2 regions of the Rhodoferax sp. EU05-FHT12H12 genome follow, and region 1 is predicted to be linked to the other one. Evidence: riboswitches for the same ligand, from Rfam matches in the RefSeq annotation. Region 1 holds a riboswitch; the other holds the start of a gene.
The links. A riboswitch is a leader RNA that binds a small molecule or an ion and turns the genes downstream of it on or off. The one in region 1 is predicted to bind thiamine pyrophosphate.
Positions count from the first base shown of each region.

Region 2: another riboswitch for thiamine pyrophosphate. It lies ahead of AC3WS7_RS14855 (thiamine ABC transporter substrate-binding protein); the one in region 1 lies ahead of thiC (phosphomethylpyrimidine synthase ThiC).

Region 1 is NZ_JBYTDI010000003.1:186,162-192,594, reverse strand. It holds gene thiD (bifunctional hydroxymethylpyrimidine kinase/phosphomethylpyrimidine kinase) at 1-1,059, opposite strand, end outside; gene AC3WS7_RS10295 (thiazole synthase) at 1,067-1,963, opposite strand; gene thiS (sulfur carrier protein ThiS) at 1,966-2,193, opposite strand; gene AC3WS7_RS10285 (FAD-dependent oxidoreductase) at 2,190-3,245, opposite strand; gene thiC (phosphomethylpyrimidine synthase ThiC) at 3,248-5,122, opposite strand; TPP riboswitch at 5,212-5,312, opposite strand; gene AC3WS7_RS10275 (alpha/beta hydrolase) at 5,342-6,103, opposite strand; gene aceK (bifunctional isocitrate dehydrogenase kinase/phosphatase) at 6,137-6,433, opposite strand, start outside.
Region 2 is NZ_JBYTDI010000005.1:72,773-79,205, reverse strand. It holds gene AC3WS7_RS14870 (FecCD family ABC transporter permease) at 1-300, shown strand, start outside; gene AC3WS7_RS14865 (ABC transporter ATP-binding protein) at 305-1,120, shown strand; gene AC3WS7_RS14860 (TonB-dependent siderophore receptor) at 1,167-3,281, opposite strand; TPP riboswitch at 3,438-3,531, shown strand; gene AC3WS7_RS14855 (thiamine ABC transporter substrate-binding protein) at 3,592-4,623, shown strand; gene AC3WS7_RS14850 (ABC transporter permease) at 4,640-6,220, shown strand; gene AC3WS7_RS14845 (ABC transporter ATP-binding protein) at 6,213-6,433, shown strand, end outside.

The sequences.
Region 1 (6,433 bases):
GCGGATACCGGCGGCCAGCACGCGGCGCACCCAGGCGGCGCTGTCCACCACGGCGTAGACACCCAGCGCCGGGTTGCTCAGCGGTGCGAAGGGCTGCAGCGCATGCACGGCCAACGGTGCTGTGGCACCCGGCAGCGTCAAAGCGGGCAGGTTGTCGATGTGTTGCGCAAAGTCCGGCAGCGCCTGCACCGGGCCCGCGCCCTGCCCTGCGGCGTAGGCGTGGCGCAGGGCGTGCGTGGTGGCCATCTTGGCCAGCACCAAGGCGTCGGCCACGCAGTAGCCGCTGGCCAGCGCGGCGGCGGCGGTGGCGGCAAAGGTGCAGCCCGTGCCGTGGTGGTGCCGCGTGTCCACGCGTGGCAGGCTGAGCCAGCCGGTGGCTTGCGGGCAGTGCAGCCAGTCGGCGGCCAGCCCGTCGCGCCCCGATGTATCGCCGCCCGTGACCACCACAGACAGACTGCCTGGTGCCAGCCCCGCAAGGGCGGCCGCGGCCTCCGGCACTGTGGCAGACGCACCTTGCCCCACCAACGCCAACAGGCGTTCAGCCTCCGCACGATTGGGTGTGACCAGCGTGGCACGCGGCAACAACTCCTGCACATACGCTTGCACCAGCGCGTCGCCCGCAAAACGGGCCCCGGTCGTGGCGCCCAGCACCGGGTCCACCACCAGCGCCACCGGTTGGCCCTGCGCGCGCAGGCGGTCCACCCACTGGCAGACCACGCGCACGTTGTCCACGCTGCCCAGCAGCCCGGTCTTGATGGCCTGCGGCGGCAAGTCTTGCGCCAACGCACGCAGCTGCGCGTCCAGCACATCGGCGCTCACCGGCTCCACGCGGGTGACGGCCACCGAGTTTTGCGCCGTGATGGCGGCCACGGCCGTACAGCCATGCACGCCAAAGGCCTGTAGCGCTTTTAGGTCCGCCTGCAGGCCGGCGCCAGCGCCCGAGTCCGAGCCGGCAATGCTCCAGACTACGGGGCGCACGCCAGCGGCCACCGGGCGTACTTCAGTACCAAAAGTGCCTCTAGCCCTTATGGATATTGCGCGAGCAGCTTCTTTTTTCATAGCACTCTCAGAGCAAGATGGGATGGCCCGCCACCGGGGTGGAGGCTACGGCCATGTCCTGGCGGGCCATGACGCCAGCCTCGAACGCCATGCGGCCAGATTCGATACCCAGCTTGAAGGCGCGCGCCATGCGCACCGGGTCCACGGCGTGGGCCACGGCACTGTTGAGCAGCACGGCGTCCAGCCCCAGCTCCATGGCCTGCACGGCATCGGCCGGCGAGCCGATGCCTGCATCCACGATGAGCGGCACGCCGGGCAGGCGCGCACGCAGCGTGCGCAACGCGCCAGGGTTGACCAGCCCCTGGCCCGAGCCAATGGGCGCGCCCCAGGGCATCAGGAGCTTGCAACCCGCGTCCAGCAGGCGCTGGCAGCTCACCAGGTCGTCCATGCAGTAGGGGAAGACCTCAAAGCCGTCTTTCACCAACTGCGTGGCGGCGGTCAGCAGCTCAAACGGGTCGGGCTGCAGGGTGTGGGCGTCGCCCACCACTTCGAGCTTGATCCAGGTGGTGTCAAACAGCTCGCGCGCCATGTGGGCCAGGGTGATGGCTTCGCGTGCGGTGTGGCAGCCGGCGGTGTTGGGCAGCAGGTGGGCGCCGGTGGCTTGGATGAGCGCAAAGAAATCGCCAGCCTCTGCGCCATGGGCGAGTTGGCGGCGCAGGCCCATGGTGACGACCTGGGCGCCGGAGGCGGCAATGGCTTGTTGCAGCACGTGCGGGGACGGGTAGCTGGCGGTGCCCAGGAAGAAGCGGCTGCTTAAGGTGCGGCCGCCTATGTGCCATTGGCTTTGATCGGCGGAGCGACTGGGAAGCCGGACGTTCTGCTCCGTGTCCCCCGCCCGCGGTGCGGGCTCCTCCTTGACCTGCGCAAAGCGCTCAGGCGCCCAGTCTCTTGGTGTTGCGGACATGCTCAACCTCCTTCTATCGGTTGGAAGGTCAGGATGGTGTCGCTCTCATTCAGCGGCTGCTGGGCGCGCTGGCTGCGCGGCACAAACTGGCCGTTGACGGCGGTGGCAACGGCCGCAGGCAGCACGCCGCGCGCCTCCACCCAGGCTTGCAGGGTGCGGGCGGTGGTACTTTCGGGGTTGCCATTCACCACCACGGTGATGGTGTGCAGCGCAGTGTCTGGGGTGCTCATAGCGATAACTCGTGCAGGGCCTGCTCCACCAAGGCCGGTGCAATGAGCCAGCCGTGGCGAAAGAGGCCGTTGATGACGGTGAGGCCCGGTGCGTGGCGCAGTGCGGGCAGGTTGTCGGGCAGCGCGGGGCGCAGGTTGGTCTCGGTGTGGACCACGCGTGCCTCGGCCAATGCGGGGATGGCGCTGTGGGCGGCGCTCAGCAGCTCCAGCGTGCTGCGCAGGGACACGGGGGAGCGGTCGTCGCTCTCGATCTCGCTGGCGCCGACCACGATGACATCATCCGGCCGCGGCACCAGGTACACCGAGTGGCGCGGATGCAGCAGGCGCACGGGGCGGTGCAGCGGCACACCAGGCGCGTGCAGCCAAAACACTTCGCCGCGCACACCACGCACCGGCAGCGCGGGCTTGGCGCCCACGCCGCGCACGTCAAACACGTGGTCGAAGGTATGCCGCTCGGGGTGGATGGCACCCACCAGCAACTCACCCGCATCCACCCTTGTCACACTACGATTCCAGTGCCATTGCACGCCCTGCTCGGCCCCTTGTGCGGCCAGGGCCTGCAGCGCCTGCCAGGGGTGAATCTGCCCCTCGCAGGGCAGCAGCCAGGCCAGCGCCGGGCCTTGAATGGCGGGCTCCAGTTCGCGCAGTGCGTCCAGTGACAAGGGTTGCGGTTGGTACGGTGCATCAGCCTTGGCCTGCAGCAGCCCGACCACGCGCTGGGCCGCGCCCGCATCGCCGCGGTGCGCCAGCAGCAGGCTGCCCTGCATGCGCAGGTCCACGGGCTGGTTCAGGCCTTGCACAATCTGCGGCCACAGCACACAGGAACGCAAGCCCAGCGCAAACACCTCGGCCCCCGCACGCTCCAGTTCGGCCACCGGGCTCAGCATGCCCGCCGCCGTCCAGCCTGCCGCCAGCGAGCCCGAGTCCGCCTGCGGACCAGGCCCGGATGCAGGGTCAAACACCTGCACGGCGTGGCCCGCGCGGCTGAGCGTGAACGCCAGCAGCCGACCGAGCACGCCGGCACCGGCAATGCCTATGCGTTGGGCTGCCACGGTCAGGCCTTGGCGATGGGGATGTAGATTTCCCCGCCCACCTTCTTGAACGCATCGGACATCACATCCATGCCCGACTGCAGCGCCTGCTCGTCGCTCACGCCCAGGTTCTTGGCGTACTCGCGCACCTCTTGCGTGATCTTCATGCTGCAGAACTTGGGGCCGCACATGGAGCAGAAGTGCGCCACCTTGGCGCCCTCGGCCGGCAGGGTTTCGTCGTGGAACTGCTTGGCGGTGTCGGGGTCCAACGAGAGGTTGAACTGGTCCATCCAGCGAAACTCGAAGCGCGCCTTGGAGAGTGCGTCGTCCCGTGCCCGCACGCCCGGATGGCCCTTGGCCACATCGGCCACGTGCGCGGCAATCTTGTAGGTGATGATGCCGACCTTCACGTCTTCGCGGTCGGGCAGGCCCAGGTGTTCCTTGGGAGTGACGTAGCAGAGCATGGCAGTGCCGAACCAGCCAATCATGGCGGCGCCGATGCCGCTGGTGATGTGGTCGTAGCCGGGTGCAATGTCCGTGGTCAGCGGCCCGAGCGTGTAGAACGGGGCTTCGCCGCAGTGCTTGAGTTGCTCGGTCATGTTGGCCTGCACCATGTGCATGGGCACGTGACCGGGGCCTTCGATCATCACCTGCACATCTTGCTGCCAGGCTTTGTGCGTCAGCTCGCCCAGCGTGCGCAGCTCGGCGAACTGGGCTTCGTCGTTGGCATCCGCACCGCTGCCGGGGCGCAGGCCATCACCCAGCGAATAGCTCACGTCGTACGCACGCATGATCTCCGTCATCTCGTCGAAGTGCGTGTAGAGGAAGTTCTCCTTGTGGTGGGCGATGCACCACTTGGCCATGATGGAGCCGCCGCGTGAGACGATGCCCGTCACACGATTCGCCGTGAGGTGGATGAAGGGCAGGCGCACACCGGCGTGCACGGTGAAGTAGTCCACGCCCTGCTCGGCCTGCTCGATCAGCGTGTCGCGGAAGATTTCCCAGGTCAGGTCTTCGGCAATACCACCGACTTTTTCCAATGCTTGGTAAATCGGCACGGTGCCGATGGGCACGGGGCTGTTGCGCACGATCCAGTCGCGCGTGGTGTGGATGTTTTTGCCGGTGGACAAGTCCATCACCGTGTCGGCGCCCCAGCGGATGGACCAGACCAGCTTTTCCACTTCCTCTTCGATGCTCGACGTCACCGCCGAGTTGCCGATGTTGGCGTTGATCTTGACCAGGAAGTTGCGGCCAATGGCCATGGGCTCCAGCTCGGTGTGGTTGATGTTGGCCGGGATGATGGCGCGGCCACGGGCCACCTCGTCGCGCACAAACTCGGGCGTCACCACTTTGGGGATGCTGGCGCCAAAGCTGTTGCCGGCCAGGCGCGCTTCACGCTCGGCATTGCCCAGGTACTGCGCCTGCCACTCCAGGTTCTGGTTTTCGCGCAGGGCCACGTACTCCATCTCGGGCGTGACGATGCCTTTGCGCGCGTAGTGCATTTGCGTGACGTTGGCACCACTGCGCGCGCGGCGTGGCTGGCGCTGCAGACCGGCGGCCTGGGCGCGCAGGGCGGCCAGCGCATCGGTCTCGCCGTTCTTCAGGCCATCGTCCAGCGCAAACGGCGGGCGGCCCACGTACAACTCGGTATCGCCCCGACCATCCACCCAGCCCTGGCGCACCAGCGGCAGGCCCTGGCGCACGTCGATGTCGGCGCGCGGGTCGGTATAGGGGCCGGAGGTGTCGTAGACCGTGATGGCCTCGCCGTTGCTCTGCATGATTTCGCGCAGCGGCACCTGAATGTCGGGGCGGCTGCCTTGCAGATAACGTTTGGTGGAGGCGGGAAGCGGTTCGCGCGTGAGGCGAATGAACTGGGCGAGTTTGTCGGGTGCGTTCACGGGAGTTCTCCGGTTAAGACCCGAAGACTCAGAGAAAAAACACGGCTCCGCAAACTGATGAAAAAAGACGCCGCCCGGACGGCATTCGGCCGTCGGCTGCGCTGCACTTCTTACGCTGGTATGAACCAGATCAAGTTCGCGGGTTCGGAATCCATCTCAGCGCAACCATTGCGCACCCCGGGCAGGGCGGAGTGTACGTCAAACCCAGATGCGACTCCGTCAACGGAGCACGCTGTCCATCAACCAAACGCTTAAATCCTGCACGACGCGGCGTTCCAATCCATTGAAGCCGTGGTAAGCCATGGCCTCGCAGGGGTCCCCGACATTGCCGCCCCCTTCGTACATGCGAACCTGATACCCCGCGGGCAATTTGCCCAATAGCATGGGCAAGTCCGCGGGTGAACACAGTTTGCATCCGTCCTGCTGGTGGTGCATGACCAGCACCGGAATACGCAGCGTGTCCAAGGCCATCTTGGGCACGGCCTTGCTCTGCGGATCGGTGAGGATGGTCGAGGTCAGGACCAGCGCATCCGGACCTCCGGACTCGGCCAGGGCGATGGCCACTGCCGCTGCAGACTGCGTTCCCCGGCTGGTCCCCACCAGCGCCACCGGAAGCTGGCCGCGCTGGCGAACATCCGCGATCAATGCCTTCAGGTCTGCCACATGCTCGGGCGTCTGGCGAAACCCGCTGAGAAATGGCGGCACCTGCCGGTCCGAGGGGGCGTCCATCAGTGCCACCGCCAGGCCTTGCTGGAGGAATTGCGCACGGGTGCGCGACAAGAAGTTCCCCCCCATGCCACCAAGGCTGCCGTCAGCCCCCAGGTGCAAACCACCATTGCCGCCGACCAGCAAAATGACGCTTGCCCGGGGTTGCGCAGGAACTTGCCACAGGTAACGCACCGTCACCCCCGGGCGCGTGGGCACATCCACCACGGTGCCCACCTCGGCCTGGGTCACGCCGGATAGAAGGCTAGCAACCACAGCCACTGCTGCGCGCCAATATGTCCTCATAGGCTAGACCTCCTGACGTGGGCCGCGAGGAAACCGCTTGCCCTTTTCATACGGAAACACATCATGCACATACCCCGCCGCAATACGCTCCTTCTGCGTCTGCCAGAAGGCAGGATCGAGCAGGTTGGCGTGGTACTGCATGAAAACCTCGCGCACCAGCGGGTTGCCCAATAGAAAAGGCGCGAAAGTCTCGGGGAACACGTCGTGCGGGCCGACGCGGTACCAGATCTCGCCGGACATTTCCTCTTCCTCGTTACGGGGCTCGGGCACCTTGCGGAAGTGGCAGTCGGTCAGGTATTC
Region 2 (6,433 bases), on a different contig from region 1:
AGCCACAGCTATCTGACCCTGGTGGCCGTAGGCCTGACCGCGCTGGCCATCGCCTGCGCCGGCCCTATCGGCTTCATCGCCCTGGCCGCGCCACAACTCGCGCGTCGCCTGTGCCGCGCGCCGGGCATCGGCCTGTGGGCCGCCGCGCTGATGGGCGCGGTGCTGTGCGCTAGCGCCGACCTGCTGGCAAGGCTGGTGCTGGCGCCTTTCCAAATCCCCGTAGGCCTGGTCACCAGCGCGCTGGGTGGGGCGTACCTGACTTACTTACTAGCCCGCGAATGGCGAAGCCACGACCTCTGAACCCATGTACATACCCACCGTCTCCCGCCTCCGTGGCGAAAACCTGACCCTGGCCTACGGCGACACCCGCGTGGCCGAGCACCTGAGTGTGGCGATTCCCGACGGCGCCTTCACCGTCATCGTCGGCCCGAACGCCTGCGGCAAATCCACCCTGCTCAAAGCCCTGGCGCGGCTACGCACACCGCAAGCCGGCCAGGTCTTTCTGGACGGCGCGCTGATCGGCAGCTACCCCACGCGCGAAGTCGCCCGCCGCTTGGGTCTGCTGCCGCAAACCGCCATCGCCCCCGAAGGCATACGCGTGGCGGAGCTGGTGGCGCGCGGCCGGCATCCACACCAAAGCCTGTTCGGCGGCTGGACGGCCGAGGACGACCGCATCGTCGCCCAGGCCTTGCGCGCCACCGCTATCGAAGACTTAGCCGACCGGCTGGTGGACGAACTCTCCGGCGGCCAGCGCCAGCGCGTCTGGGTGGCCATGGTGCTGGCGCAAGACACGCAGTTGCTGCTGCTCGACGAGCCCACCACCTACCTGGACCTGGCGCACCAGATCGACCTGCTGGAACTCTTCCGCGACTTGAACCGCCACCAGGGCCGCACCCTGGTCGCCGTGCTGCACGACCTGAACCACGCCTGCCGGTATGCGGATCATTTGGTCGTGCTGCGCCAGGGCCAGTTGGTGGCCCAGGGCGCGCCGAAGGAGATCATCACGGCGGCGCTGGTGGAGCAGGTGTTTGACTTGCCGTGCCGGATCATCGAAGACCCGGTGTCCGGGACGCCGCTGGTGATCCCTGAGGGGCGAATACGCGTTCCCAGTGCTATATAAAAGATAGCTTCTATCGTCCATTCTGTATGGGCGATAGGCTAGTTTTTTATAAATCTACCTTCAGTGTGAGTTTGGCGGTACGTGGCGCACCTGCTGCCAAGCGCGTGCCGCCAGCGGCCCAGTATTGCTTGTCGGCTACGTTGTCCATATTGAGCTGGAGGCTGGCTTTGTAGCCGGCCACGCGGGTCGCATAGCGGGCGCCCATGCTGTAGATGGTTACGCTGTCCAGCCAGGCTTGGTTCAGGTCGTTGACTGGACGTGGACCTGTGTAGTAGGCGCCACCGTTCACAGACAGACCGGGTACGCTGGCTAGGTCATATGACAAGAAAGCGCTGGCGGTGTGCCTTGCTGTGTTTTCCGGGGCTTTGCCGTTGTAGGTGGCATTGATGTTGCGGAACTCTGCATCCAGCCACTGGGCGGAAGTCTGCCATGCCAGTTGCTTGGTGAGTTGGCCTTGTGTGGCCAACTCTAAGCCGGAGTAGTGCTGCTCGCCATCTGCCGTGTAGATGTTGCTTGCATTGGTGTAGTAGCCTGGGCGGCTGATGTCGAAGAGCGCGGCCGACACCAATGTGTTCTCTGTGGTGCGCCAACGCATGCCCAGCTCTTTTTGCTGGCTCACGCCGGGGGGCAGGCGTTCACCCACGTTGGCTGTGCCGGTGGGTGCGGTGTCGCCTTGCTCCAAGCCGTTAGCGTACGAGGCGTAAACGGACAGGTCAGGTGTGAATTTGTGGACCAGTGCGGCCATGGGGGTGCTTTTGTTGTCGTCGTAATGTGCGGTGCCCTGGTTGCTTTGGTAGCGGCTGTGGCGCAGGCCTAACATCAATTGCCATTGTTGGTTGAGTTGGATCTGGTCGAGTGCGTACACGCCGGTGTCTCGCGTGTCCAGCGCAGCGGTAGTGGGTGAAGTGGGGATCGCACCATAAACCACGCTGGTGATCGGTACTGGGTTGTAAAGATTTTGTGAGGCGATGGTGTAGATCTGCTGGTAGATCGGGTCCTGGCGGTAGTCGGTCTGGCTGGCCCCTAGCGTCAGGTTGTGCTGCATACCCAGCGTGGAGAAGGTTCCAAAAACCTCGGCACGAAGCATGTCTGCTTTCGCCTGCAAGGTCTGGATGTTGCCGCGGATACTGCCTGCACCGGTGGCGACGGCTGCATTGTTGGTGAAGCTGAAAATGGCCAAATTGCGATCGCGCGTTACTTGCGATTGCCCCGCCTCCATGGTCAGTGCCCAGTTGTCGTTCAGGGAGTAGTCGGCCCGTACCTGCGCGTTGCGGGTGTTGGTCTCAAATGTGGATATGTCCGGGCCCACCAGTTTTTTTGCGTCGATCGGGTCGGGCAAAGGGATCACGCCGTTCACAGCTGTTCGCAGTGCCACACCGACTTGCTCGGTTGTTTTGCGCTTGTCGCTTTCCAGATCCACGCCAAGCTTCAAGCGGCTGTTGACACGCCAGTCGAGTGCGGCAGAGGTAAAGCTGCGTTTGCCGTCGCTTACACCGTCCATGTAGGAGCCCAGTGCACCACCCGCTGCATTGACGCGCAGGCCGAACTGCTGCTCGTCGCCGAGTTGGCGGCCGATGTCTACGGTCGATAGGGCGGTACCGTGTTGGTCCAACACGAGGCCAAGGGACGTGACTGGATCCACACTGGCGCGTTTGGTCACTAGGTTGACGACGCCCGCTGGCGATGTAAAGCCGTAGTACAGAGCCGAAGCGCCTTTGAGTACTTCCACGCGCTCTTTGTTTTCCATGGAGACCTGGCCGAAGTTCAGCAGTGGCATGGAGCCGTTGAGGCGGTAGTTGCTGCGGTTTTCGACGCCGATACCGCGTACCACCAGTTGATCCCAGGTTTCGCCACCGTTTTGCTGGCGTGTTACGCCTGCGGTGTTGCGCAATGCGTCGTACAGGCCGGCGGCTCCTTGGAGTTCCAGCACCTCGCGGGTGACGACGTTGACCGTGGAGGGCACATCCATGATGTCTGCGCCACGAAAACTGCCTGCCTCCACTGTTATTGGGGCAAAGCCTTCGGCAGTCGCTGCCTGCACCGTGACCGCGCTGAGCGATTTCACTGGCGAGGGTTCTGCATCTTGGGCCCAAGCGCTATGGGTGCTGAACAAGGCGGACAGGAGAAGAGGAAGTGGGCGGAGTCGATGGGGACGGGGCATGGTAAGCAGCAATAAGGGGGGTAAATAAATTCGTTTGACGATTTGCATTTTATGTAAACACGAATGCAAATTATTTGTATTTATGTAAAGTTGCAATGCTGCGGACCATCAGACTCACGGCACCTACAGCGTCTATCGCTTGCACCCTACAATCCACACTTCCACCGGGGGTGTCCGTCACAGGACTGAGAAATACCCCATGTACCTGATCTGGGTTATGCCAGCGTAGGAAGTGTGAGAAGCCTGTCCCGTCTTGCGGGTGCCGGTTTTTGATGCGACCTGTGGCTGGCGCATTGAAAGCGAGCACACCATGCAACACGGGATTTTTTCGTTTCTGAAGACCACGCTGGGCACAGCCCTGCTGACCGCCGGCCTGGCAGCGGCACACGCGGCCGATCTGCGCGTGCTGACCCACAGCTCTTTTATCGTGCCCAAGCCGCTGCTGGCGCAGTTTGAAAAAGACAACGGCGTGAAGCTGCGCATCACCAAGGGCGGTGACGCGGGCGAGATGCTCAACAAGCTCATCCTGACCAAGGCCAACCCGATTGCTGATGTGGTCTACGGCATTGACAATGCGCTGGCGCCCAAGGCCCTGGCCGCCGACGTGCTGGACAGCTACACGGGTGCGGCGGCCAGCCGCAAGCCCGCCGCTGAACTGCCCGCACCGCTGGTGCCTGTGGACTACGGCTATGTGACGCTGAACTACGACAAGGCCTGGTTCGCCAAGAATGGCGTGGCCGTGCCCAAGGCGCTGGAAGACCTGGCCCAGCCCGCCTATGCCAAGTTGCTGGTGGTGCAAAACCCCGCCACCAGCAGCCCCGGTTACGCATTTCTTTTGGCCACCATCGGCGCCATGGGCGAAGACAAGGCCTTTGATTTCTGGGCCAAGCTGCGCGCCAACGGCCTGAAGGTGGCCAAGGGCTGGAGCGAGGCCTACTACACCGAGTTCAGCCAGAACGGTGGCAAGCACCCCATCGTGGTGAGCTACGCCACCAGCCCGGCGGCAGAGCTGTTCTATAGCAAGACCAAACTGGCCGAGCCGCCCACCGCATCCCTGAGCCTACCCGGCGCCGTGTTCCGCCAGGTGGAGGGCGTGGCGTTGGTGAAGGGCGGCAAGGAGCGCGCCGCGGCCGAAAAATTTGTCGAGTTCATGCGTTCTGTGCCCGTGCAGCAGGGCATGCAAACCGAAATGTGGATGTACCCCGCCGAAGCGGGCGTGGCCAAGTCGGACGCCTTCAAGTTTGCGCCGGAGCCCACCGCCTTCCACGCGCCCAGTGATGCCGACATTGCCGCCAAGGGCGCGGACTGGGTGGCACGCTGGACCAAGGTGGTGCTGAAGTAATTCACCGCCCCTGACCATGCGCCACCGCGACCCGGCGCAGCCCCGGGCGGGCTGGGCCTTGGCCTTGTTGCCACTGGTGTTTTTGCTGGTGGTGCTGGTAGCGCCTGCGCTGCGCTTGCTGGTGGAAGGCGGGCGTGGTGATGCGGGCGTTGCTGCCTTGTTCGCGCCGTGGCTGGACCCGTATTTGCGCGGACGCATGGCCTGGTCGTTCTGGCAGGCCGCCATCACCTGCATCGCCTCGCTCCTCCTCGGCCTGCCCATGGCCTGGGTGCTGGCACGCTTTGAGTTTGCGGGCCGCACGCTGATCCTGCGTGGGCTGATGCTGCCTTTTGTGGTGCCCACGCTGGTGGCGGCCATGGGTGTGCTGGCGCTCTTGGGGCCGCAGGGCCTGCTGGAGCGCCTGGGCGGGCCGGATTTGCAGGGCACGCCCTGGTTGTTGCTCTACGGCAATCTGTTTTTTAACCTCTGTGTGGTGGTGCGTGCGGGGGCGGACGCGCTGGGGCAGGTGAGTGCCTCGCGCGTGGCCGCGGCGCGTACGCTGGGCGCCACGCCCTGGCGCGCCTTCTGGCGCGTGGAGTGGCCGGCCATTGCGCCCTGGTTGGCCTCGGCGCTGTGCCTGGTCTTCCTCTATTGCTTTGCGGGTTTTGGTCTGGCGCTGGTGCTGGGCGGGCAAGACTACGCCACCGCCGAGGTGGAGATTTACACCCTGGTGGCGCACGAGCTGCAACTGCAGCAGGCCGGCGTGCTGGCGGTGTGGATGCTGCTGCTGACCGCACTGGTGGCGCTGGCCTATGCCGCCATCGAACGGCACCTGGCCACACCCGGCCGTGCGGACCGTGTACCGCGTGTGCCGCCGCAGGGGGTGGCGCAGTGGGCTGCGGTGCTGGTGGTGGTGGCCATTTACATGCTTATTTGTGCTCTACCGCTCATGGCTATTGCGCAAGCAGCTATCAATTCAGGAGCGGAGGCCTGGGCCGTGCTGCTGGAAGAAGACACCTTGGCGGCGCTGTGGAACACCGCGCGCTTCACCGCACTCTCCTTGCTGTTGGCAACCGTGCTGGGCCTGGCGCATGCGCTGGCGGCGCGACGTGTGCTGTGGCTACGGACGCTGGTGTTTCTGCCCTTTATCGTGTCACCAGTGATGGTGGCGTTTGGCTTGCTGCTGCTGTACCCGGCCTGGACCGGCAGCTTCAGCCTGCTGGTGGCGGCCTATGCCTTGTTGGCCTACCCGTTTGTGGCCAAGTCCATCGCGTCTGCCCTGGACAGCCTGCCCGAGCACTACCTGGACGCCGCGCGCAGCCTGGGCGCCAGCCCATGGCGTGCGTTTGTGCGTGTGACGCTGCCGCTGCTGGCGCCCGCACTGCGCCGCGGCATGGCGTTTGCTGCGGCCACCGCCGTGGGCGAGTTTGCGGTGACGCTGTTTTTGTCGCGCCCCGAATGGGCCACACTCACCACCCTGATCTACCAACACCTGGGCCGCCCTGGTGCAGCCAACCGCAGCGCTGCGCTGGTGCTGGCCTGTGTGCTCATGGGGCTAGCGCTGCTAGCCTTTGTGCTGATTGAAACCAAGCCCTCTGAGGACCGCGACCATGCTTGAGCTGCAGGCCATCTGCAAACACTGGCAGCCCGCCCATGCACCGCGTGGTGCGGCACCACGCGTGCTGCTGCAAGACCTGCAACTGCAGGTGCGCCCGGGCGAGACGGCGGCGCTTTTGGGGCCCTCGGGCAGCGGCAAAAGCACGTTGCTCAAGATCGTGGCCGGGCTGGAGCCGCCCGAGAGCGGGCACGTGCTGTTTGCGGGGCAGGACAT